Regions from separate parts of the Mesorhizobium sp. M0910 genome, predicted to be linked through region 2. Evidence: predicted binding sites of a transcription regulator. Region 2 holds the regulator's gene; each other region holds the start of a gene.

Region 1 (6,906 bases), on a different contig from region 2:
ATTGGTCGGCGCATGATGCGCAGCATGGATGCATCTCATATCAGGAAAGGAAGGATTTCGTATGGTCGAAATCCTTCCTCGAGACTGCAAGGCCTTCCTGCGTCTCAGACCGCGATCTTGCCGCCGCCTTGCCTGGTGATGGCAACGACCGCCGGGCGCACCGGCATGTCCGGCTTGAAGTCAGGCCAGCGGGTCGACAAATCCTCATAATAGGACGGACGCCCAAAAGCCTCCCAATCCTCGCCACCGTCGCCTGGATGCTGGACGGCAACGAAAGCAGTCTGGTCGTCCGGCGCAAACAGGGGACCACACATTTCGGCGCCGATCGGCACACGGAAGAACAGCTTTGAGGTCGCCCGCGCCGGGCCTTCCGTGTCGACCGCCCACAGGCCGTCGGTGCGGCCTGTGGCCTTCGGGCCCTGGCCGTCGGTAGCAACCCAGAGGCGGCCGGCCGAATCGACCGCGCAATTGTCCGGCATGCCGAACCAGCCATTGGCAGTGGTTGCGGTGGAGAAGGTGGCGCCGATTTCGGCCACGGCGGGATCGCCGCATTTCAGCAGGATTTCCCACTTGCCCTTGGTGGCGGCAAAATCACCGCCGTCCTCGACGATCTCGATGATGTGGCCAAAGGCATTTTCGGCGCGCGGGTTGGCGGGGTCGACCTGATCGGCCTTGCGCTTCGAATTGTTGGTCAGCATGACATAGACTTTGCCATTGGCGGCATTGGGCTGGATGTCTTCCGGACGGTCCATCTTGGTGGCGCCGAGCAGGTCGGCGGCGCGGCGCGTCTCGATCAGCACGTCGGCCTGGCTGGCAAAGCCGTTCTCCGCCGTCAGCGGCCCTTGGCCGAAGACGATCGGCAGCCATTCGATTGAACCGTCCTCGGCGAACTTGGCGACATGCAAGGTGCCGTCGTCGAGCAAATTCATGTTGGCGGCGCGATCGTCCGGATTGAACTTGCCTGTGGTGACGAACTTATAGACATAGTCGAAGCGCTCGTCGTCGCCGAGGTAGAAGACGACACGGCCATCCTTGGCGACGATCGATTCTGCGCCCTCATGCTTGAAGCGGCCCATGGCGGTGCGCTTCCTCGGCACCGACGTCGGATCCTGGACGTCGACCTCGACGATCCAGCCGAAGCGGTTCGGCTCGTTCGGCTCCTTGCCGATATCGAAACGGTCGTGATGCGCCGCCCATTCATAGGCGCCTTCGGGAATGCCGAGGCGCTTGTAGTTGGCCGCCTCGTTATGGCCCTGCGGCAGCTCGCCCGAGAAATAGCCGTGGATGTTCTCCTCGGCCATGACATAGGTGCCCCACGGCGTGACGCCGCCGGCGCAGTTGTTGAGGGTGCCGATGACCTTCGTACCGCTCGGGTCGGCGCTGGTCTTGACGCGGTCGTGGCCGGCGACGGGGCCAGACAGTGCCATCTCGGTATTGGAAGTGATGCGGCGGTTGAGCTTGCCGTCGCGCACGACCTGCCATTTGCCGGCTTCTTTGCGGATCTCGACAATGGTGCCGCCATGCGCGGCCATCTCGACATCGACTTGCTCCTTGCTGAGGGGCGCCTGCTTGGCTTTGCCATCGACGATGGTGACGAGGCCCGGGAACATCAGATGCGGATTGGTGTATTCGTGGTTGACGACCAGCAGGCCATGCTCGGCTGAGCCGCCGATCGGGATATAACCGACATAGTCGTTGTTGTAGCCGAATTGTCTGGCCTGGGCTTCCGCCGACTGTTTTGTCGGATCGAATTCCGGCGAATCGGCGAACAGCGGATCGCCCCAGCGCAGCAGCACGTCGGCGTCATAGCCAGGTGCGACGTGATGCTTGTCGTCGATGCCGGCCTCGAGCTCGTCGAAAGCGAAGGCGGAGCCTTCGGCGGCGCGGGCGTTGTCGGCGGCGATCAGCGCCAGCGGGCTGACGGTAGCGGCTATGGCCGAGACGGCAAGCGAGCCCTTGAGGAAGCCGCGGCGCGAGAACCGCGCGGCGATGATCTCACCCATGGTGCGGTTGTCGGTGGGATTGGCTCCTGGCCCATCGTTTTCCTCGAGCAGACTGGTGCGGAAATGGGCGTCAGGGGTGCGATGTTCGGTCGAGCGCTGTTCAGTCATGGGGGCCTGCCTCTGGCTGGATGGATTGCTGGAGCGTGTTGTCTGGCCAATCCGGTATTACCGGCAGGTCACAGTTTGATGACATGCCGGCTAATTGCCACCTGCGATTTCGTATCCAACATCAGTCCCGCTTGACCGCGACCGGCGCTTCGGAAACAAGAGCTGCGGCAGGCGCGTAGGGACCGCATCGGGAGGAACAAAAGTGAGTTTCTGGGGACTTGGGCAGCTCTGCGTTTCGACCGTGATCTTCCTGCTGGCGGCGATGGCCGCAAAACAGTGGGGGCTGGCGCCGAGCCTCGGCAAGATCGTGCTGACGTTGGCGCTCTATTCGCTGGGCAATCTGATCATGCTGAGGCTGATCCGTGAATTCGGCATGTCGGTGTCGTTCAGCCTGTCGGCGGTGATCCAGCTGGTGTCGGTGAATGTGGTGGCGCTGGTCTTCTTCGGCGAGCGCGTCAATGCCTTACAGGCAACCGGCATTGTGCTTGCCGTCGCAGCTGTGGCGCTGATCACGCTCGGGCCCTATCTGCAAAGGCTGTAGCTGCGATCAGGCCGATGAAGAAGATTGCAAGCAGACTGCGCAACTGGCTGGAGTTCCCGGTTCTGCTGGCCGGGCTGGTCATTGCCGGCGGGCTGTGGGGGTTCGAAGAACTGATGGAGCTGGCGCGGGCGACCACGCCGCATGCCTTCGACACCGAAATCCTGCTTGCCTTCCGCAAGGCCGGCCAGCCCGACAATCCGATCGGACCGGCGTGGCTGGAAGGAGCGATGCGCGACGTCACCAGCCTTGGCAGCGCCAGCGTGCTGGTGCTGATCACGGCAGCAATGATCGTCTATCTGCTCCTTATCCGCAGGCCAGGCGCGGCGCTTCTCATGTTCGTCGCGGTGGCGGGCGGCCAGCTCCTGTCAAGCGTGCTGAAATTCGATATCGACCGGCCGCGCCCCGATCTGGTCTCGCATCTCGCCGATGTGGCATCGCTTTCGTTTCCGAGCGGCCACGCCATGCTGTCGGCGGTGACGTATTTGACGCTGGGCAGCATGGCGGCACGGTTTTTGCCCGGGCGCACGACGAAGATCTATGTGCTCGTGCTGGCGGTGCTGACGACGGTGGTGGTCGGCATCAGCCGCATCTATCTCGGCGTCCACTGGCCGTCCGACGTGCTGGCCGGCTGGTGCGCCGGCTTTGCCTGGGCGATGCTGTGCTGGCTGGCGGCACGACTGCTGCAGCGATGGCTAGGGCGGGCCGACGGCACCTGACGTCGGCCGGACTATTTCAAATCAGCCTGTTGATCAGGCCATGTCCGCAGCCTGCCAGCAGGAAAACCATCGACAGCACGACTGTCGAGGTCGCCAACGCTTTGAATGTCTTCACCTGCTCATCCTTTTTGAGGTCCTACTGTAAAATCGGTACCGTAATGGATGTCCCGCCAAACGATGCCGAGGTTTGTAGCATGCCAGCGCACCGGCTGGCAAAGACTGTTGCATGTTTCACATATGCAAGATGATGTTTGACCCATCATCATGAAGGTATTATACGTGATACTGCAGAACTCAGACGGGGTTTTGACCGATGATCACTGCCGCGCAGATGCGTGCCGCGAGGGCGCTGGCCGGCATCGATCAGAAGACCCTCGCCGAGCGCGCCGGGGTTTCGCTTCCAACCATTCAGCGCATGGAAGCGAGCGACGGCGTGGTCCGGGGCGTGGTCGATACGCTGATGAAGGTCATCCAGGCCCTTGAAGAGGCCGGGGTCGAGCTGATCGGCGAAAACCAGGCGAGCGAGCGTGGCGGCAGGGGCGTTCGCCTCAAGCCTGTCACGCCGCAGAACCCGCAAGGCTGACGCTACTGCCGCATCGCCGAAAATCAAATTCGGTTTTCGGATAGTCCGATGCGCGGGTCAAAAGTGTTGGGGCGTATCTGTGCGCCTATTTGGACGCACGCCGCTCCAAGTCGCGACGGCGACCGCCGACAGTCCTGCCGACGATCCCGCCGCTCCTTGGTTTCATGCGGAAGGCACTCGATGGATCAGACGCAGCGGGCAGTGCATCAACCGGCGCGGCCGACATTTTCCGAACTGTTCACCCCGAAGCTGGTGACGGTGCTGCGGGAGGGCTACACGCTCACGCATTTCAAGGCGGATGCCATCGCCGGGCTGACTGTCGCCATCATTGCGCTGCCGTTGTCGATGGCAATTGCCATTGCTTCAGGCGTGACGCCGGAGCGCGGGCTCTACACCTCGATCATTGGCGGCTTCCTGGTCTCGGCGCTTGGCGGCAGCCGTTTCCAGATCGGCGGCCCGGCCGGCGCCTTCATTGTGCTTGTGGCGGCGACAGTGGCGCGGGTTGGCGTCGACGGCTTGCTGCTGGCGACGATGATGGCCGGCGTGTTCCTGCTTGCCATCGGCTATCTCAGACTTGGCACCTACATCAAGTTCATCCCCTACCCGGTGACCGTCGGCTTCACCGCCGGCATCGCTGTCATCATCTTCTCCGGCCAGATCGTCGAACTGTTCGGGCTGAAGCTCGCCGGCAAGGAGCCAGGGCCGCTGGTGCCGAAGCTGATGGCCATCGGCGAAGCGGCCGGAACAATCAACCTCGCCGCAACTGCGGTGGCGGCGCTGACCATCATCACCATTGCGACGTTGAGGCGGTTTCGGCCGAAGTGGCCGGCTATGCTGATTGCCATCGGACTGGCATCCCTCGTCGTCGCATTGCTCGCCATGCCGGCCGAGACGATCGGCACGCGCTTCGGCGGCATCCCGCGCAGCCTGCAATGGCCGGCCTTCCCGCCGCTCAGCCTCGACAGGATAATCGACGTGCTGCCGGACGCCATCGCCTTTGCGCTGCTCGGGGCGATCGAATCGCTGCTGTCGGCCGTCGTCGCCGACGGCATGACCGGAAGGCGGCATCGCTCCAATTGCGAGTTGGTGGCGCAAGGCTTCGCCAATATCGCCTCCGCCTTGTTCGGCGGCATATGCACCACTGGCACCATTGCCCGCACCGCGACCAATGTACGGGCCGGCGCGCATGGACCGGTCTCAGGCATGATGCACTCGGCCATTCTGCTTGCTCTGATGCTGGTGGCGGCACCGCTGGCCAGCTATATCCCGCTTGCAGCACTTGCCGGCGTGCTGGCGGTGGTGTGCTGGAACATGTTCGAGAAACAGGCCTTCGCCACCTTGCTGCGCGCCTCGCGCGGCGATGCGCTGGTACTGATGGCGACGTTCCTGATCGTCATCTTCCGCGACCTGACCGAAGGCATCGTCGTCGGCTTCGCGCTAGGCTCGATCCTGTTCATCGACCGCATGGCCAAGAGCATCGCGGTGGAGGCGGACCATCAATCCCTGGTGCAGGAAGACGTCGCCGACCGAGCCAGCGCTTATGATTCCAGCGAGGCGAGCGATGCCGACACCGTCGTCTACCGGATATCGGGCGCCTTTTTCTTCGGCGCCGCCTCGACCGTCGGCACGGTGCTGGACCGCATCGCCGACCAGCGCAAGAACTTCATCCTCGACTGTTCGGCGGTGCCGTTCTTCGATTCGACGGCGGCCAATGTCATCGAGGGCGCGGCCCACAAGGCCAAGCGCGCCGGCGTTCGCTTTATTATCTCAGGCGCTTCACCGCAGACACGCCGCATGCTGATCAACCACGGTGTCAAGCGGCCGCTGGTGACTTATGCCGCATCGATCACGGATGCGCGGGCGCAGCTGAAGAAAGCCGCGCCCGCCGCCTGAGCTGGCAACTGCCGGCTTAGTCGAGGCCCAACGCTGAGACCTCGCCCTCGTTCATCAGCGGCACGAAGATTGTCGACTTGCCATCTGTGCCGATATCGGCGCTGCCCGGCTTGAACGTCGCAACCACTTGCGGCGTACCGCCGGCTTTGTAGCGGTAGAGCGTGCCGGTCATATAGGCAGTGGCGTAGATGCTGCCGCCGATGGCAACGACGCCATCGAGGTTGGCAAAGTTTTCCGCGCCAGCCAGAGGCGAAACGGCCTTGGTGGCGAGATCGACCGAGAGCAGGCCGCCCGGCTCCGCGGTGCTGAAGTCGGGCTTGATGCCCTTGCCCCACGAAGCGACGATCAGCCGGCCACCATCGGCGAAGATGCCATTCGGCGAAGCGAGCGCCGCATCCTTGATGAACAGTTCGAGCCGGTCGCCGTCGATGCGATAGATCGTATCGGCAAGCATATCCGTGACGTAGACCTTGCCGGATGCATCAGCGGTCATGTCGTTGAGAAAGACAGCGTTCGGCACGTCGATCGTCGACGCTAGCTTGCCGCTTTGGAGATCGACGACGCGCACATGGGTGATGTCGGCGACGTAGAGTTTGCCGCCGGCAATCGCCATGCCCTTGGGCGCGTCCATGCCGTCGGTCCAGTGTTGTGTGACCAGCTTGCCGTCCATCGACAGAACCGACAGATAGCCGTTGCCGTCGGCTTCGCCGGGATTGCCGACGATGTTCGAGACGATAACGCGCTGGCCGGCGGCGTCGAACAGCGCCGATTCAGGTTGCTCGAGGCCGCTGGCGCGCCAGAGTTCAGCGGCCTGAACTGCCGGCGCAGTCGCGATGCCGAAGATGGCGAGAAGTATCGGTGTGAAGAGGCTTTTCATGGCTAGTCTCCCGTAATGGACTGGCGGAGAGCTAGGCCTTTCGATACTTTCCGGGAAGATCTATCGGGACTAGTACCGAAGGTTGATACCAAATCGTGCAAAAGAGGTGCATCCCGTGAACGGCCTGATCTTCGACGCGCTGAAGCGGACGCTGAAGGCCAAGGGCGTGACCTACCGCGTCCTTG
Region 2 (6,906 bases):
AGATGTTGCGCATGTCGATCAGCGGCGTGCCCGTGGGAGCGGTCTTGTCGGCCATGATCGTTCCTCCTCCCTAAACGCGTTTGCGATAGACGGTATCGAGCCAGACCGCGAGCACCAGCACGGCGCCGACGACGATGCTCTGCAGCGGTGAATCGATGCCGAGCAGCACCATGCCGGATTGCAGCGACTGCATCAAAAGTGCGCCGAGCATGGCGCCGAGCACCGTGCCGGAGCCGCCTGCAAGTGACGTGCCGCCGATGACCGCGGCGGCGATGACCAGCAGTTCGTCTAGCGTGCCCAGCGCATTGGTCGACGAGTTCTGCCTGGCTGACGAGATCGCCGCGGCGATCGTCGCCAGCACGCCCATGATCATGAACACCTTCATGGTCACCCAACGCGTGTTGATACCGGCAAGGTTGGCGGCTTCCGGATTGCCGCCGATGGCGAAGACATAGCGGCCGAAACGGGTACGCTTGGTGATGAAGGTCATGATCAGCCCGACGGCCACAGCCATCAGCACGGGTATGGCGATGCCATGGGCGATGAACAGCCCGCCTTCGGGAACTGTTATATTGTTGGCCGCCGCGTATCTGTTCACGATGCCGACCGGCCAAGGATAGGAATTGGCGAGCCATATGGCGCCCATGATGACAGCGCAGGTGAGGACACCGAGGAACGTCTCGGCCCAGATCGGGCGCAACGGAAAGCGGAACCGCTTGCGCTGCACCCGTCCGTTGAGCAGCATGAACACAACCGCCAGGCACGCGATAATTCCGACGATCCAGCTCCATCGCGCGCCGATCGAACCCGCCGGCCCACCGCCCATCAGCTGGAAAGTGGCATCAAGCGGCGCAATCGTCTGACCGCTGGCGACCCACCATGCGGCACCCCGCCAGACCAGAAGGCCGCCCAGCGTCACGATGAAGGCCGGCACCTCGAGGTAAGCGATGATGTATCCCTGGAACGCTCCGATCAGAAGGCCGAGCGCCAGGCCAATGGCCAGCGCCAGGATCCAGATCCAGGGGTTGCCGAGTTGTAGACCGATCATTCGCACCAGGAAATGCACCTGCGCAAAGCCCATGACCACGCCGATCAGGCCTTCGGCGGAACCGACCGACAGGTCGATATTGCGCATGACGATAACCAGCACCATTCCGGCGGCCATTATGGCCACGGCGGAAGTCTGCACCGAGAGGTTCCAGAGATTGCGTGGCGTCAGGAAGGTCCGGCTGTCGAAGTCGAACGGATTGACGCCGAGCCGTACGCTGGAAACGACATGCAGGCCGACCCAGATGACCAACAGCGCGCCGACCATGCCGAGCATGCGGGTGTCGATCTCGGTTGCCTTGAGAAACCGGGCAACGATGCCGAGCTCGGATTCCCGCGCCCGGTCTGCCGTGCTGTCGACCGGCGTGTTGGAAGTCGTGTCGGTCATCATGTTTCTCCCGCCGGGTTGCCGTCTGCCGCGGATGCCGGAAGCAGCCTAGAAGTTATCCGCCGGAAGCGGAAAAACAATTCTTTTTGAAAAAACGCCGCGGCGAGCGGCCGCGGCGTTCGGACTTCTCGGAAACGTCGGCTCAGTTGCAGACCGCAACAGTGCCAGCCGCCACGCCGGCGCAGACCTCTTCTTTCTTGATCCAGCCGGCGTCGATGACGACGTTGAGGTTATCCTTGGTGATGGCGACCGGAGTCAGGAACAGCGACTTGACCGTGTTGCCGCCGGGCGTGGTGAAATCCTTCACGCCGGCAATGTCGGTCATCTGCTTGCCGTCGGCAAGCTGCGAGGCGATCTCGGCGGCGTTCTTGCCGAGCTCGCGCGCGTCCTTCCACACCGACACGGTCTGTGTGCCAAGCGCGATGCGGTTCAGTGCGGCGTGGTCGCCGTCCTGGCCCGAGACCGGAACCGATCCGGCCAGCCCTTGCGCCGTCAGCGCGGCGACGACGCCACCGGCGGTGCCGTCATTGGCCGCGACCACGGCATCGACCTTGTTGTCGTTGGCGGTCAGGAACTGTTCCATGTTCTTCTGAGCGTTGGCCGGCAGCCAGCCGTCCGTATAGGCCTCGCCGACATTCTTGATCTTGCCGCTGTCGATGGCCTCCTTCAGCACCTCCATCGAACCGGCAAACAGGAAATCGGCATTCGGATCGGAACCCGAACCCTTGATGAAGACGTAGTTGCCTTCCGGCTTCACCTTGAAGACTTCGCGGGCCTGCATGCGGCCGACTTCCTTGTTGTCGAAGGTCAGATAGAACACGTCCTTGTTCTCGATCAGCCGGTCATAGCCGACGACCGGGATGCCTTCGTCCAGTGCCTTCTGCACGGCCGGCCCGATGGCCGAGGCATCCTGTGCCAGGATGATCAGCGCATTGGCACCCTGCGAGATCAGGCTCTCGACGTCGGTGAGCTGCTTGCCGGGGTTGGACTGTGCGTCGGCGGAAATATACTTGTCGCCGGCGGCCTCGATGGCCGCCTTCATTGCGGCCTCGTCGGTCTTCCAGCGCTCTTCCTGGAAGTTCGACCAGGAAACGCCGATGACCTTGTCTTTCGCCTGCGCCACCGACGCCAGCGCCAGCGTCATGGCGACACCCGCCAGAATGGCGGTCGTGAATTTCTTCATCATATCCTCCCTGCGCCGCGTACGGCGTGACCAATTGGCTCAAAGACCAGCTTAGAAGCTCTAATTTTTTCGAGCCTCGAAAAAATACTGGCCCGATCTCCGGCTGCTGTCAACATCGATTCTGATGGATTTTGATGACTGTGCGAGTTTTTTCGAGCGTCGGAATAAACGATGACAGCGCCACCTGCATCTGACACTATTTGCCGCATCCGACACTATTTGTCGGACATTACCGACGGCTTCCGGTTCATGAGCGGCCGCGGCAACCGGGAGGAAAGCAAAACGATGTCGGTCGGAATCCGCCATGACGATTTGCGCCGGCGCAACCGGGCGATGGTGATCTCGGCGGTGCGCCGGGCCGGCCAGCCATCGCGTACGGAGATCGCAGCCACCACCGGCCTCAGTCATTCAACCATATCGGCGATCTCCTCCGACCTGATACGGGAAGGCATCCTCGCCGAGAGCAAGGCAAGTGAGCCCGTTTCGTTGAAACGCGGTCGTCCACAGGTCGGCCTCGCCCTCAACCCGGAAGCGGCGGCGGTGCTGACCGTGGTGTTGTCACTGAATTTCCTGTCGGCCGCCATTATCGACTATGCGGGACAGGTGGTCGCCGAGGAACAGCGCCGGCTGGACACGCTGACCATGCCGCGCGACGAGCTGATCCGCGAATGCATGGCCATCGTCCGGCGCCGGCTTGAGGACCCAGACCTTGACGTCCGCAGTGTCGCCCGCATCGCCCTGGCGATTCAGGGCATTACCGACTCCCCTGCACGCGCCATGCTGTGGTCGCCGATCACGCCGCAGACCGACATCGCCTTTGCCGACATGCTGGAGGACGAATTCGGCATCCCGGCCACGGTGGAGAACGACTGCAATATGATGGCGGTGGCTTTGCGCTGGCGCAATCCGGATCGCTATCGCGACGACTTCATCGCCATCCTGCTTTCGCATGGCATCGGTATGGGGCTTGTGCTGAAGGGCGAACTGTTCACCGGGACGCATTCCTCGGGCGGCGAATTTGGCCACATGATCCATCGTCCGGGCGGCGCGCTCTGCCGTTGCGGGCGGCGCGGCTGCATCGAAGCCTATGCCGGCAACTATGCCATCTGGCGCAACGCCAGGCAGATGAGCGAAGACAGCGAACCTATCGCCGACGTCAGCGACGCCGACATGCGCGCGCTGGCCGCCCGCGCGCGCGAGAAGGATGGGCCGGAACGCGAGGCCTACCGCAAGGCCGGCGAAGCGCTGGGTTTCGGTCTCGGCTCGCTGTTCGCGCTGATCGATCCGGCACCGGTCGCGATGGTCGGCGCCAGTGCCGCTGCCTTCGATCTGATCGAGCCGGCCTTGCGCAAGGCAATCGCCCAGACCGCCGGCGGCCAGCACTCGGGCTCGATCTCCTTCGATACCGAGCCGAACGAATTGCCGCTGATCCGCGAAGGCTGCGCGATGCGGGCGTTAAGCTTCGTCGACCAGGAGATTTTCGCGCCGGGCGCGCAAATGAGGCCCGGCGTCAGAAAGAACGTCGCCTGACCAGGCGGGTCAATCTTCCCTGATCGCATAGCCGGCACCGCGGATGGTGCGGATGACATCCGGCATGCGGCCGTTATTGACGGCTTTGCGCAGCCGCCCGACATGGACGTCGACGGTGCGTTCGTCGATGTAGATCGTCTCGCCCCAGACATTATCGAGCAACTGGCTACGCGAGAAGACGCGGCCCGGATGCCGCATCATGAACTCGAGCAGTCGGAATTCGGTCGGCCCGAGCCGGATCTCGCTCTTCTTGCGATAGACCCTGTGCGATTCGCGATCGAGCACGATGTCGCCGACCTTCAACACGCTGGACAGCACTTCCGGCTTGGCGCGCCGCAGCAGCGCCTTGACCCTGGCCATGAATTCCGGCGTCGAAAACGGTTTGACCAGATAGTCGTCGGCGCCGGTCGAAAGACCGCGCACCCGGTCGCTCTCCTCGCCGCGCGCGGTCAGCATGATGATCGGCAGCCGCTCGGTTTCGGGGCGCACGCGCAACCTGCGGCAGAGCTCGATGCCGGAAACCGCCGGTATCATCCAGTCGAGCACCAGAAGGTCGGGCACATTTTCCTGCAAACGGATCTCGGCTTCGTCGCCGCGTGTCACCACCTCGACCTGGTAGCCTTCGGATTCGAGATTGTAGCGGAGCAGCACGCCCAACGGCTCCTCGTCCTCCACCACCATTATGCGTGGTGCGATCATCGGCTGGGCACCCCCATCATGTCACCGGCGCGGACATTGTCGTTTCGTCCTGCTTCGGACGATTGACGGGCAATTGCTCGCCGGTCAGCACATAATACGCATTCTCGGCGATGTTGGTGACATGGTCGCCGATCCGCTCGAGATTCTTGGCGCAGAACAGCAGATGCGTGCAAGCGGTGATGTTGCGCGGATCTTCCATCATGTAGGTTAACAGCTCGCGGAACACGGACGTGTATTTGACGTCGATACGCTCGTCGGCGGCGCGCAGCTTGGCCAACGCGGCCGCATCGCCTGCGGCATATTCCTCGATGACGCCCTGCACCTGGATGAGCACCAGCTGCGCCATCGCATCGATGGAATGCGATAGGTCGCGCGGCGTGACGCTGAGGCCGACCGCGCTCACACGCTTGGCGATATTCTTGGCAAGGTCGCCGATGCGTTCGAGGTCGCCGGCCATGCGGATCGCTCCGACGACATGGCGCAGATCGTGAGCCATTGGCTGGCGCTTGGCGATCAGGGTGATGGCGCGATCGTCCAGTTCGCGTTGACGCGCGTCCATGATGGCGTCGTCGGAGACGACGCGCTGCGCCAGCACGTTGTCGGAATTCAACAGGGCCTTGGTCGCCCCGCCGACCATCGAACCGGCGAGGTCGGCCATGTCGCGGATCAGCTTACTGATCTGCTCGAGATCCTCGTCGAAAGAAGCGACTGTGTGTTCGCCCATGGTCCTGTCCTCATATGCATGATCGGAACGGCTCAGCCGAAGCGGCCGGTGATGTAGTCCTGCGTGCGCTTCTCGCGGGGCGATGTGAAGATCTTCTCAGTCCGGTCGAACTCGACCAGTTCACCCAGATACATGAAGGCGGTCTGGCGCGACACGCGCGCCGCTTGCTGCATGTTGTGGGTGACGATGACGATCGTGTAGTCGGCTTGCAACTCGTCGATCAGTTCCTCGATCTTGGCCGTCGACAGCGGGTCGAGGGCCGAAGCCGGTTCGTCGAGCAGAATGACTTCCGGCTTCACTGCCACGGTGCGCGCGATGCAGAGCCGCTGCTGCTGGCCACCGGACAGGCTCAACCCGCTGGCGTTTAGCTTGTCCTTGACCTCGCTCCACAGCGCGGCCCGCTTCAACGCTTGCTCGACGCGGCCGTCCATCTCGGACTTGCCGAGATTCTCGTAGAGCCTGACGCCGAATGCTATGTTCTCGTAGATCGACATCGGGAACGGCGTCGGCTTCTGGAACACCATGCCGATCTTTGTCCTGAGGAGGTTGAGATCCTGCGACCGGTCGAGAATGTTCTTGCCGTCGAGCAGCACCTGGCCCTCGGCGGTCTGTTTCGGGTAGAGCTCGTAGATGCGGTTGAAGACGCGCAGCAGCGTCGATTTCCCGCAACCCGAAGGGCCGATGAAGGCTGTGACGCTGCGCTCGGGCAGCGACAGGCTGATGTCCTTCAGCGCCTTACTCTGGCCGTAGTAGAAGTTGAGGTTCTTGACCTCGATCTTCGTCTTCTCGGTGACCGTTTCGGTCATCGTCATGTCTGGGGACAACATCTGTGTCATCTGTCCTCTCTGCGTCCGGTAAGGCTGCGGGCGAGGATGCTCAAGCCCAGAACCGTCAGGGTGATTATGAGTGCGCCGGTCCACGCCAGTTGCTGCCATTCCTCGTAAGGGCTGAGAGCGAACTGGAAGATGGTCACCGGCAGGCTGGCCATCGGCGCGTTGATATTGCTGCTCCAGAACTGGTTGTTGAGCGCGGTGAAAAGCAGCGGCGCCGTCTCGCCGGAAATGCGTGCTATCGCCAGCAATATGCCGGTGACGATGCCGGACAATGCGGCGCGGTAGGCGACCGAACGGATCACCACCCAGCGTGGCGCGCCGATCGCGGCACCGGCTTCACGCAACGCGTTCGGCACCAGGTTGAGCATGTCTTCAGTGGTGCGCACGACCACCGGAATGACCAGGATGGCAAGCGCCACGGCGCCGGCAATGGCCGAGAAATGTCCCATTGGCCGCACCATCAATTCATAGACGAACAAGCCGATGATGATCGACGGCGCCG
Region 3 (6,906 bases), on a different contig from region 2:
GCAGCGATGGCGACCCGGCGCCCGGTCTCGGCGCTCTCGATCGCAGCGAAAACCATGGCCAGGCTCTTGATGTTGTCGGCGCCGCGCGTCTCCGGCTCGGTGCCGGTTTCGACGGCGCGGACGAAATCCTGGATGATGCCGAGATGGCCGCCGACGCGATCGGCCGGGTCGAGCGGCGGCACGGCTATCGGTTCGGTGCGGTCGAACAGGCCTTCACGGACCGGCTGCACGATTTCCGCCTTCAGCCCGTCCTCGCCGTCCCACACAATGCTGCCGCGCTCTGCGACGATCCGCCATGTACTGTCCCAGCTGGTGCGGAAGCCGGCCGCGCACCAGCTGCCGGCATAGGTGAACAGCTTGCCGCCGCCGAGGTCGAAGCTTGCGGTCGCCGACGACCCTTGCCGATACCAGGAATTGGCCGGCTCCCACTCCTGGCAATAGACACCGGTCGGCTCGCCGGCCGCCATGTAGCGGGCGGCATCGAATGTGTGGATCGCCATGTCGAGCAGCAGCACATGACGCATCTCCTCGCGAAAGCCGCCGAAATGCGGCGCGACGAAGAACTCGGCATGGATGCTGGTTGGCGCACCAATGGCGCCGGAATCGAGAAAGCGCCGGATGCGCCTGACATTGGCGACATAGCGGCGGTTCTGGACGACGGCATGGATACGCCCGGCGCTGCGGGCGGCCTCGACGATGGCACGCGCATTGTCCGGGCTGTCGGCGAGTGGCTTTTCGGTCAGCAGGTGGCAATTATGGGCAAAGGCGGAAAGCGCGACCTCGCGGCGGGCGGCGGGAACCACCACGTCGAATACCGCGTCGGGCCTGGTCTGGTCGAGCACGGCGTCGAGGTCGGTTCCAATGATGGCGCTCGAAAGCTCGTATTCGCGCGCCCTCGCCCGCGCCCGTTCGACATCGATATCGACCAGGCCGACAATGGCGAGCCCGTCGATCTGCCTGGCTGCATCGAGCCATGCCTTGCTCATGGCGCCGCAGCCGACCAGGACGACATTGATCATCCAGTGCTCCTCCCTCTCGGCCCCTCCAGACCGATCGTCACGGCGTTCACGGCAGGGCCGTGAATGTTTTCCGTAAACGTTTACGAGAACACACCCGATGGCGTAGAATGTCAATCGGCCGATAGCGAAAAACGTGATGCCGGCTTGGCCTGAACAGCAGCCGGTGCTAGCCAAGCAAGGGGGAGAACTGTCCTTTGGCGTCCAGCATTCACGACCTTGCGCGTCACCTGAACATTTCGATCGGCACGGTGTCGCGCGCGCTCAACGGCCGCGCCGACGTCAACGCCGACACACGCCAGCGCGTGCTCGATGCGGCCAAGAAGCTGAATTATTCGCCGAACCAGTCCGGCCGCAGTTTGCGGCGCGGCGCCACCCATTCGATCGCCTTCATGCTGCAGCCGCATCCGGGCGATCAGGAATATGGCGAGCCGTTCTTCATTCCGTTCCTGACCGGGTTGCAGGCCAAGCTCGCCGAAAGCGGACTCGACCTGATCGTGGTGATGGGCGCGCCGGGCGACTATCAGCAGGAGCGCCTGCGCCGTGTCGTCGAGACCCGGCGGGCCGATGCGGTGGTGCTGGCCTGGACGCGGCGCGAGGACGAGCGCATCGACTATCTGACCCAGGCCGGTTTCCCGTTCGCGACGCTCGGCCGCAGCCGCTCCGGCGGCGATGCCTACCCCTCGCTCGACCTCGACTTCGAAAAAGCCGGTGCTGACGCGGTCGATCGTCTTGTCGCGCGCGGTCACCGCCGCATCGCGGCCATCCGCCCGTCGCTCGATCTCAATTTCGGCTATCTGTTCCTCGCCGGCTATCGCAAGGCGTTGCGGCGGCACGGCATCGAATTCGACCCCGAGTTGATCGCCGACGGCTTCATCAACGAGGCAGGCGGCTACGCGGTGACGCCGAAGGTCATGCGCTCCAAGGACCCGCCGACCGCCATCATCTTCAACAATGACGCGATGGCGCTTGGCGGCTGCAAGGCTTTGGCCGAGGCGGGCATCAAGCCCGGCCACGACATCGCGGTGATCGTCATCGTCGACACCCCGCTCTGCCGCTATTTTTCGCCGGCGCTGACCGGCTTCCGCCCGGCGCTTGAGCCGATGGGCGAGCGGCTGGCCGAAATGCTGCTGGCATCGATCCCGGCTTACGCCGGCGCCGAAGGCGCACGCATCATCCGTGAAGTCTGGCCGCTGCAGCTGATCGCGCGCGACAGCGATTGAGCGCGGCACTTCCCTTCTCCCCTTGGGGAGAAGGTGGCCGAGCCCACGGGTCTTGCCTTCGGCAAGCCAGAGGACAGGCTCAGCTCGGTCGGATGAGGGTGCTCCAGCTCGGCACCGAGGCACTCCGTCCAGCACCCCTCTTCCGTCTCGGCGCTGCGCGCCGATCCACCTGCTCCCACAAGGGACGAAGGAACAAGCGCCCTCTGTCACGCAAGTATCATGTTCGCGTCCTAGACCTTTTTCGGAAAGCGCTGGCGGCATGTCGATGCGACGCCCGCTTCGGCTGTTTTGTCACAAAGAGGATTTCCATGAAAAACCTGCACCGAAACGCGTCCCTCGCGGTCGCGCTGGCGATGTTCACCGCCTTGACTCCGGCCTTGGCTGAAAACGCAGCGACCGTCGGCGGCGTCAGCTTCGTCAACAAGGGCCTGGTCGGTGTCGGTCGCATCCCGGCCAGCCAAAGGGACAAGTTCGGCGAGACGTTTGGCTCCGGCTCGGGCATGGCGATCGACGCTGCCGGCTGGACGCATGGCGCCGATGGCTATAAGGGCTCGCTGTGGCTGCTGCCGGATCGTGGCTACAATGTCGTCGGCACCACCGATTACCGTCCGCGCATCAACACGATTGCCATCGAATTCGCCCCGATCGCACCGGGTGCGGCACCAGCCGCCGGCCAGGAACAGTCGGGCCTCAAGGCAACCCTTGCCGACACCATGCTTTTGACCGACGACAAGGGCGCCGACGCAACCGGCCTCGATCCGCTCAACGGCGTGCGCGCCGCGACCGACGACATGCCGATCCTGCCCGAAGCCAACGGCAAGCTCGCGCTCGATAACGAGGCGATCGTGCGGCTGCCCGACGGCACCATGTTCATCTCGGACGAATATGGTCCGAACATCTACCACTTCTCCGCCGATGGGCGTCTGATGTCGGCAACGCAGTCGCCGGCGGCGCTTGTCCCGATGCGTCATGGAACGCCGAACTTCGCGTCCAACAATCCGGGACCGGGCGCGGCAGACCCAGATCCGACGGATCCCGAAACCGGCCGTCAGAACAACCAGGGCCTCGAAGGCATGGCACTGACGCCGGACGGGAAGTTCCTGATCGCTGTGCTGCAATCGGCCCCCAGACAGGATGGCGGCGATTCCGCTTCGACGCGCCAGAACACGCGCGCGCTGGTCTACGATGCCTCGGATCCGGCCCAACTCAAGCTTGCGCATGAATATGTTGTGGCGCTGCCGGTGTTCACCGATGCCAAGGGCAAGACCAAGATTGCCGCGCAGAGCGAAATCGTGGCTCTGTCGGACAAGACCTTCCTGATGCTGGCGCGCGACAGCGGCAACGGCCAAGGGGTGAAGGGCGACACCTCGCTCTATCGCGAGATCAGCGTCGTCGATGTGTCGGCGGCAACCGACATCGCCGGCACCGAGTTCGACAAGGACAAGCCGGTTGCGCCCAAAGGTGAGCTCGATCCCTCGGTGACGCCGGCCAAGCTGACGCCGTTCATCGACATCAACGACAAGACCGAGCTCGGCCGCTTCGGGCTGCACAATGGCGCGCCCAATGACCGCAACAACCTTTCGGAGAAGTGGGAGGCGATGTCGGTGGTGAGCGTCCTCGATCCAACACGGCCCGACGACTATTTCCTGTTCGTCGCCAACGACAATGACTTTCTCACCCAGGACGGCTTCCAGGTCGGCGCGGCCTACAAGGCCGACGATGGCGCCGATGTCGACACGATGTTCCTGGTCTATCAGGTCACGCTTCCAGGCCTCGCCGGGAAGTAGCGACACCCCCAGGCAGGCGGACGCGCCGAACGCGTCCGCCTGCCTGGCACGATCGAAAGGTCGGGCCCTTCAGTTGCGGCTCGCCGGCACAAGGATTGTGTTCTAGTGGGTTTGCAAAACCTAAGACTGATGATCCGTCGAAGGCACTTACCTCAACATCTCCGCGTCCTTTGGCACGCCCGCATCGATCGGCTCGGCCGTCCTGTCCGACACGGCGGCGATCTTCCCGGCGGCCGACAGGTTCGGGCGCACGAAGACCGGCGCGACGCCGTCGACGCGGCTGTAGAGGTCGATAATGTCCTGATTCATGAAGCGCACACAGCCGGAGGAAGCGTTCTTCCCGATGGAATCCCACTCCGGCGTGCCGTGCAGCCGGTACATCGTGTCCTTGCCGTCGCGGAAGAGATATAGCGCGCGTGCGCCCAGCGGGCTGTGCGGGCCGGGCGGCATGCCGTCCTTGTATTTCGCCAGTTCCGGCCGGCGCTGGATCATCTCCGGCGGCGGCGTCCAGACCGGCCACTTCTTCCTCGCCTGAACCACGGCGCTGCCGGTCCATCCGAAACCGGCCTTGCCGAGGCTGACGCCATAGCGAATTGCCTTGCCGCCGTCGTGCACCAGATAGAGGAAGTGCTCGGAGGTATCGACGACGATCGTGCCGGGTTTTTCTCCGGTCGGATCGGACACGATTTGGCGCACGAATTTCGGATCGACCTTGGCTACCGGGATTGCCGGCAGTTGATAGCCCTCGTCGACGCGCGCCGCATACATACTTGCGGCATCGCCGAAAGCCGGATCGCTTGGCGCCGCGGTCACTGGCGGCGCCGCTACGTCCGTCGTGGTGCACGCCGAAAGAGCCACGGAGGCCGCGCCCAAAGCGGATGCACCAAGAAACGCACGCCGGTTCAGGCGCTCAAAAAACAGCGGAATATCGGACATGAACCCCCGGCTTGCCCATGAGATCTAGGAAAGATGCGGCCCCACGCGTGCAGGATCAATATACGATTCCGGAAGCTTTGAGAACATGATTGGATCAAGGCACGCCAGGCGGAATTCGCAACGCTGCGTCGACCTGTCTCGTTAAATCGGCAATCATTGCGGACCGGACTCAAGATAAGCCTTCGCCGAGTTGCCTGCCATGGACGACAAGATGCCCGCACGCCGGCGGACCAGCGACCTCACCAGTGGACCTATCCCGCGTACATTGCTGCTGTTCGCCCTGCCGGTGCTCGGCTCCAATGTTCTGCAGTCGCTCAACGGCTCAATCAATGCCGTCTGGGTCGGTCGTTTCCTCGGCGAAGCGGCGCTGACCGCCACGTCCAATGCCAACCTCGTGCTGTTTCTCATCCTCGGCACCGTCTTCGGCATCGGCATGGCGGCGACCATCCTGGTCGCGCAATCGGTCGGCGCCCGCGATCTGCCCGAAGCCCGCCGCATCGTCGGCACCAGTGCCACCTTCTTCTTCCTTGTCTCGGTGGTGTTCGCGGTCTGCGGCTGGATCTGGGTCGATACAATCCTCAATGCGCTCGGCACGCCGGCCGATGCGTTGCCGCTGGCGCGTTCCTATCTGCGTATCATTTTTCTCGCCGTACCGATGATGAACCTGCTGTCCTTCGTCATGACGGTGCTGCGCGGCGCCGGCGATTCGCGCACGCCTTTCCTATTCATGGCGCTGGCCGTCGTGCTCGACGTCATTTTGAACCCGTTGCTTATTCTCGGCATCGGCCCGTTCCCCGAACTCGGCATCGCCGGCTCGGCCACCTCGACGCTGATCGGCCAGACGGTAAGCGTGCTTGCCATCCTGATCGTGCTTTATGCGCGCAAGCACCCGCTGCGGCTGGCCGGCGCCAATCTTGCTCTGCTGCGGCCGGACCCGGCGCTGCTGCGCATTGTCGTCTTCAAGGGCGTGCCGATGGGCCTGCAGATGATCGTCGTCTCGTCCGCGGCGCTGACTGTGATGGGCATGGTCAATGCCTACGGCTCGCAGGTCGCGGCTGCCTACGGCATAGCCGCCCAGCTCTGGACCTATATCCAGATGCCGGCGCTCGCCATCGGCGCCGCGGTCTCGTCCATGGCGGCGCAAAATGTCGGCGCCGGGCGCTGGGACCGGATCGGCCGCATCGCCGCGTCCGGCGTCGGCTTCAACCTTGTGCTTACCGGCGTGCTTGTCGCGCTGCTGTTCGTATTCGATCGCGCGGTGCTCAGCCTCTTCCTCAGCAGCGACAGTGCAGCGATCGACATCGCCACTCACATCAACAAGGTCGCATCCTGGTCCTTCATCCTGTTCGGCATCACCATCGTGCTCTTCGCCACTGTGCGTGCCACGGGCGCGGTGATGCCGCCGCTGATCATCCTGGTGATCTCGGTACTTCTGGTGCGCACCAGCTTCGCCTATTTCTTTCGAAGTGCGATCGGTGAGGAAGCGTTGTGGTGGAGCTTTCCGGCCGGCTCGATAACCTCGCTCGTGCTGGCCACGGCCTATTATCGCTTCGGCCGTTGGCGCAGCGTGCACATGATCGAAAGCCGGCCGGCTGCCGGCGAACCGCCGGATACCGGCCTCGGCGTACCACGCCAGCGCGCGCACCTTTCGCCCGAGACACCGACCGGCTGAAAGATCGGTTCAGTGCCCGTATTTCGCGCCGAACCCGAGCGCCACCAGGGAAAAGATAACGATCATGCCGGCAAAGGCCCCGCTTGCCACGGTCGCGCTTGTCATGGTCGACAGGACGCCGATGCCGATCACCGGCAGCGCGTTGCCGCAAAAACAGCAGATGAAGAAGGCCGAGACGACTTCGGCGCGCCGGTCCGCCGGCGCGATCTCGTTCACCACTTGCAAGCCGCCGCGATAACCGAGCGCTGCCGCCACGCCGCACAAGGCGGTCC

The links. The regulator PhoB, encoded in region 2, activates phosphate uptake and scavenging genes when phosphate is short. The targets are predictions, from matches to a motif close to TGTCATNNANCTGTCAT.
Region 1: the regulator PhoB is predicted to act here: its motif matches at 2,179-2,195, upstream of NKH78_RS05460 (PhoX family protein).
Region 3: the regulator PhoB is predicted to act here: its motif matches at 2,444-2,460, upstream of NKH78_RS11630 (esterase-like activity of phytase family protein).

What each region holds. Positions count from the first base shown of each region.
Region 1 is NZ_JAMYNZ010000002.1:320,452-327,357, reverse strand. Features, by position in the region: gene NKH78_RS05465 (GNAT family N-acetyltransferase) at 1-1, shown strand, start outside; gene NKH78_RS05460 (PhoX family protein) at 105-2,111, opposite strand; gene NKH78_RS05455 (hypothetical protein) at 2,314-2,652, shown strand; gene NKH78_RS05450 (phosphatase PAP2 family protein) at 2,667-3,368, shown strand; gene NKH78_RS05445 (helix-turn-helix domain-containing protein) at 3,682-3,951, shown strand; gene NKH78_RS05440 (SulP family inorganic anion transporter) at 4,132-5,844, shown strand; gene NKH78_RS05435 (SMP-30/gluconolactonase/LRE family protein) at 5,861-6,721, opposite strand; gene NKH78_RS05430 (helix-turn-helix domain-containing protein) at 6,837-6,906, shown strand, end outside.
Region 2 is NZ_JAMYNZ010000007.1:254,638-261,543, reverse strand. Features, by position in the region: gene NKH78_RS19545 (ATP-binding cassette domain-containing protein) at 1-55, opposite strand, end outside; gene NKH78_RS19540 (sugar ABC transporter permease) at 71-1,435, opposite strand; gene xylF (D-xylose ABC transporter substrate-binding protein) at 1,578-2,618, opposite strand; gene NKH78_RS19530 (ROK family protein) at 2,904-4,148, shown strand; gene phoB (phosphate regulon transcriptional regulator PhoB) at 4,158-4,847, opposite strand; gene phoU (phosphate signaling complex protein PhoU) at 4,864-5,571, opposite strand; gene pstB (phosphate ABC transporter ATP-binding protein PstB) at 5,604-6,407, opposite strand; gene pstA (phosphate ABC transporter permease PstA) at 6,404-6,906, opposite strand, start outside.
Region 3 is NZ_JAMYNZ010000004.1:135,342-142,247, reverse strand. Features, by position in the region: gene NKH78_RS11640 (Gfo/Idh/MocA family protein) at 1-1,019, opposite strand, end outside; gene NKH78_RS11635 (LacI family DNA-binding transcriptional regulator) at 1,214-2,239, shown strand; gene NKH78_RS11630 (esterase-like activity of phytase family protein) at 2,548-4,026, shown strand; gene NKH78_RS11625 (L,D-transpeptidase) at 4,174-4,962, opposite strand; gene NKH78_RS11620 (MATE family efflux transporter) at 5,162-6,634, shown strand; gene NKH78_RS11615 (MFS transporter) at 6,644-6,906, opposite strand, start outside.